Regions from separate parts of the Ideonella sp. sgz306126 genome, predicted to be linked through region 2. Evidence: riboswitches for the same ligand, from Rfam matches in the RefSeq annotation. Region 2 holds a riboswitch; the other holds the start of a gene.
What was found. A riboswitch is a leader RNA that binds a small molecule or an ion and turns the genes downstream of it on or off. The one in region 2 is predicted to bind S-adenosylhomocysteine.

Region 1: another riboswitch for S-adenosylhomocysteine. It lies ahead of ahcY (adenosylhomocysteinase); the one in region 2 lies ahead of metH (methionine synthase).

The regions. Positions count from the first base shown of each region.
Region 1 covers NZ_JBVYWP010000006.1:44,207-46,594, reverse strand. The annotation lists gene ppk2 (polyphosphate kinase 2) at 1-1,070, shown strand, start outside; S-adenosyl-L-homocysteine riboswitch at 1,120-1,198, shown strand; gene ahcY (adenosylhomocysteinase) at 1,293-2,388, shown strand, end outside.
Region 2 covers NZ_JBVYWP010000001.1:535,385-537,772, reverse strand. The annotation lists gene metH (methionine synthase) at 1-1,252, opposite strand, end outside; S-adenosyl-L-homocysteine riboswitch at 1,314-1,400, opposite strand; gene AC0N04_RS02510 (cyclic nucleotide-binding domain-containing protein) at 1,498-2,118, shown strand; gene AC0N04_RS02505 (polyhydroxyalkanoate depolymerase) at 2,159-2,388, opposite strand, start outside.

The sequences.
Region 1 (2,388 bases), on a different contig from region 2:
CGCGCAAGACCGCTCGCGGCCACCTGGACTACGCTGCCCGGGAAGCCACCGAGGCCGCCCGCGTGGTGCAGGCGGCCGTGGTCGGCGACCTGTTGACGCCGCCGGGCGCCAGCGCCCCCGACCCGGCGTGGCTGGGCCAGGTCAAGGCGCTGATCGACGGCGCGTCGCCGGACGACGTCAGGGCACTGCGCCGCACGCTGGTGCGCCACAAGGCGCCGACGCCCGGCGCGCTCGACCCCGATCTGGAGCTCTCGGCCGGCTGGCGCGAAGGCGCCTACCCGTACAAGAACCTGCTGTCGCGCAAGAACTACGAGCGACAGAAGTACCGGCTGCAGGTCGAGTTGCTGAAGCTGCAGGCCTGGGTCAAGGAAACCGGCCAGCGGGTGGTGATCCTGTTCGAGGGCCGCGACGCCGCCGGCAAGGGCGGCACGATCAAGCGCTTCATGGAGCATCTGAACCCCCGCGGTGCGCGCGTGGTGGCGCTGGAAAAACCCAGCGAGGTCGAACGCGGCCAGTGGTACTTCCAGCGCTACATCTCGCACCTGCCCACGCGCGGCGAGATCGTGATGTTCGACCGCAGCTGGTACAACCGCGCCGGCGTCGAACGGGTGATGGGCTTTTGCTCGGACCACGAATACGACGAGTTCCTGCGCCAGGCGCCCGAGTTCGAGCGCCAGCTGGTGCGCTCGGGCGTGCACCTGTTCAAGTTCTGGTTCTCGGTCAGCCGCGACGAGCAGCGCCGCCGCTTCAAGGAGCGCAAGCTGCACCCGCTCAAGCAGTGGAAGCTGAGCCCGATCGACATGGCCAGCCTCGACAAATGGGACGACTACACCCGCGCCAAGGAGGCGATGTTCCTGCACTGCGACACCTCGGACGCGCCGTGGACGGTGATCAAGTCGGACTGCAAGAAGCGCGCACGGCTGAACGCGATGCGCTTCGTGCTGCACCGCCTGCCGTACGGCAGGAAGGACCTCGCCGCGATGGGACCGGTGGACCCGCTGATCGTCGGCCGGCCCTCGCTGGTGCCCAATGGCTTCGAGGACCAGCTGGCCTCGGGCGGCAACAGCTGAGGTCCGTGCGGGCCGCCCACGGCGGCGGGCGGCCCGCTAGAATGGCGTCCGTTCCGAGGAGCGTTGCAAGGCTTCCCCGCGAAGCCCCAGGCTCGGAACCCTTCACAAGGCAACGGCGCTCACCCGCATCGCATCAACCGTGGGTGAGTCGTGTCCATCTCCCTCCCCGGCGTGGCTGCTCTGCAATGCGGGCCCCTCAGTTTTCTGATTGGAGCCAGGCCGATGAACGCGCCCGACAAGACCCAGCCCACCGAGGCCTACACCATTGCCGACCTGTCCCTTGCCGCATGGGGCCGCAAGGAGATCAGGATCGCCGAGACCGAGATGCCCGGCCTGATGGCGATCCGCGAGGAATTCGCTGCCAGGCAGCCCCTGAAGGGCGCCCGCATCACCGGTTCGCTGCACATGACCATCCAGACCGCCGTGCTGGTGGAAACCTTGCAGGCCCTGGGCGCCCAGGTGCGCTGGGCCTCGTGCAACATCTTCTCGACCCAGGACCATGCCGCCGCCGCCCTGGTCGAGCGCGGCACGCCGGTGTTCGCGTACAAGGGCGAGACGCTCAAGGACTACTGGGACTACACCCACCGCATCTTCGAGTTCGGCGCCGCCGGCACCGCCGGTGAAGGCCCGAACATGATCCTCGACGACGGCGGCGACGCGACGCTGCTGATGCACCTGGGCCAGCGCGCCGAACGCGACCTGTCGGTGATCGCCCACCCCAAGAGCGAGGAAGAGACCGAGCTGTTCGCAGCGATCAAGGCCAAGCTGGCGGTGGACCCGACCTGGTACACCCGCAAGAGCCGCGAGATCATCGGCGTCACCGAGGAGACCACCACCGGCGTGCACCGCCTGAAGGAGATGAGCGCCGCCGGCACGCTGCTGTTCCGCGCGATCAACGTCAACGACTCGGTCACCAAGAGCAAGTTCGACAACCTCTACGGCTGCCGTGAGTCGCTGGTGGACGGCATCAAGCGCGCCACCGACGTGATGATCGCCGGCAAGGTGGCCTGCGTGGCCGGCTACGGCGACGTGGGCAAGGGCTCGGCCCAGGCGCTGCGCGCGCTCAGCGCCCAGGTCTGGGTGACCGAGATCGACCCGATCAACGCGCTGCAGGCAGCGATGGAAGGCTACAAGGTCGTGACGATGGAGTACGCCGCCGACAAGGCCGACATCTTCGTCACCACCACCGGCAACAAGAGCGTGATCCGACACGAGCACATGGCGGCGATGAAAGACCAGGCCATCGTCTGCAACATCGGCCACTTCGACAACGAGATCGACGTCGCCTCGCTCGCCGGCTACGAGTGGGAAGAGATCA
Region 2 (2,388 bases):
AAGGCAGCAGGTGGGCCACGGCCTGCTTCATCACCCGCGCGCTCTTGACCACCTGGGGCAGGAACATCTTGCCGGCCCCGAACAAGTCGCCCACCGTGTTCATGCCGGCCATCAGCGGGCCCTCGATGACGTGCAGCGGCCGGCCGCCATCGGCCTGGATGGCTTGCCAGGCCTGCTCGGTGTCCTCGTCGATGAAGTCGGTGATGCCGTGGACCAGCGCGTGCGACAGCCGCTCGTTCACCGGCGCCTGGCGCCACGCCAGGCGCTGCGAATCGTCCTTGGCGGCCCCTTTGACCTGCTCGGCCACTTCCAGCAGCCGTTCGGTGGCCGATTTCGCGGCTTCGTTCGGCTTGAGCCGGGGCACCCGGTTCAGCACCACGTCCTCGACACGCTCGCGGAGCTCGGGGTCCAGATCGTCGTAGACGCCGATCATGCCGGCGTTGACGATGCCCATGTCCATGCCGGCCTGGATCGCGTGGTACAGGAACACGGTGTGGATCGCCTCGCGCACCGGTTCGTTGCCGCGGAAGCTGAACGAGACGTTGCTGACGCCGCCGGAGACGCGTGCGCCCGGCAGGTGCTGCTTGATCCAGCGGGTGGCGTCGATGAAATCGACGGCGTAGTTGTCGTGCTCTTCGATGCCGGTCGCGATCGCGAAGATGTTGGGATCGAAGATGATGTCTTCGGCTGGAAAACCCACCTCGTCGACCAGCAGCCGGTAGGCGCGAGCGCAGATGTCGATCTTGCGCTGGAAGGTGTCGGCCTGGCCGGTTTCGTCGAAGGCCATGACCACGGCCGCCGCGCCGTAGCGGTGCACCAGCTTGGCCTGGCGCTTGAACTCGGCCTCGCCCTCCTTGAGCGAGATCGAGTTGACGATGCCCTTGCCCTGCAGGCACTTCAGGCCGGCCTCGATGACGCTCCACTTCGACGAATCGACCATGATCGGCACGCGCGCGATCTCGGGTTCGCCGGCGATCAGGTTCAGGAAGCGCACCATTGCCGCCTGGCTGTCCAGCATCGCCTCGTCCATGTTGATGTCGATGACCTGGGCGCCGTTCTCCACCTGCTGGCGTGCGACGGCCAGCGCCTTTTCGAACTCGCCGGCCAGGATCATCCTGGCGAACACTTTGGAGCCGGTGACGTTGGTGCGCTCGCCGATGTTGACGAACAGGGCGCTGGCGTCGAGCGTGACGGGTTCCAGGCCGGACAGGCGAAGGGGAGGCGGCGGAGCGACGGAAGGCGTGGGGGTCATGGCGCGCTGGGTCAGGGACGGAGTCGGCCCGATCCCCCGGGCGAGCAGGCTCACCCGGGGGGTCGGGTGAGCGTCGTTGATGCCACCAAGCCTGACGGCGTCAGGAGCCCTGAGGCCCTGGGACGCTGCTGCAACGCTCCTTGGATGGCGGCAATTTTACCGCGCCGACGGCTTGCGTGTCGTGGCGCCAACGCGCCGCCCGCCCCGGAGCGCGGTATCTTCGGGCGCCTGTTATCTTCCATGTCATGAGTTCGTCATCCCTGACCTCGTCGTCGCTGCCCGAGGCGCCCGAGCTGGCCGCCGCAGCGGCCCGGCTGCTGCGCGGCGACGATGCGCTGGCCCAGCTCAGTGCGGCGGACGCGCGTTGCGTGGTGTCGTACATGCGGCTGCTGCGCAGCGGCGAGGGCCAGGTGCTGATGCGCGAGGGCGAGGCGGCGACCAATGGCTTCATGCTGCTGATCCTGGACGGCGAGGTGACGGTGGAAAACACCGTGGCGAGCCGCGCGGCGCCGGTGGTCGTGTCGGTGCTGGGGCCGGGACACTTGCTGGGTGAGACCGGCTTGTTCGACGGCGGGCCGCGCACGGCGACCTGCATCGCCACCACGCCGCTGACCGCGGCAGGACTCTCGCTCAGCGCGTTCAAGCGGCTGATCCGCGACGAGGCCGACGTGGCGGCCAAGCTGATGGTGGGCATTTCCCAGCGCATGGCCCAGCGCCTGCGCGATTCCAGCCGCCAGCAGCGCGTCTACCACCAGTTGTTGACGGCGATGCAGGGCGAGATCGACGAACTGCAGCGCCAGTTGCAGAAGGTGATGGACGGTGCCGCCCGGCGCAGGGAGCTGGGCGTCGAAGGCGCGTCGCGCTGAAGGGCATCGGGGGCGGTCTGCCGGTCCGGCCCTCGCCCGGTCACGCCGACAGGTGAATGACGTCGCGCACCACCGGGTAGATGTGGTTCTGCCAGCGCCGGCCGCTGAACACGCCGTAGTGGCCGACGTTGGGTTGCACGTAGTGGGTGCGCAGGTAGGGTCGCAGGCTGCTGGCCAGGTCTTGCGCGGCCAGCGTCTGGCCGATGGCGCAGATGTCGTCGCGCTCGCCTTCGACGGTCAGCAACGCGGTGCGGCGGATCGCCGCCGGAT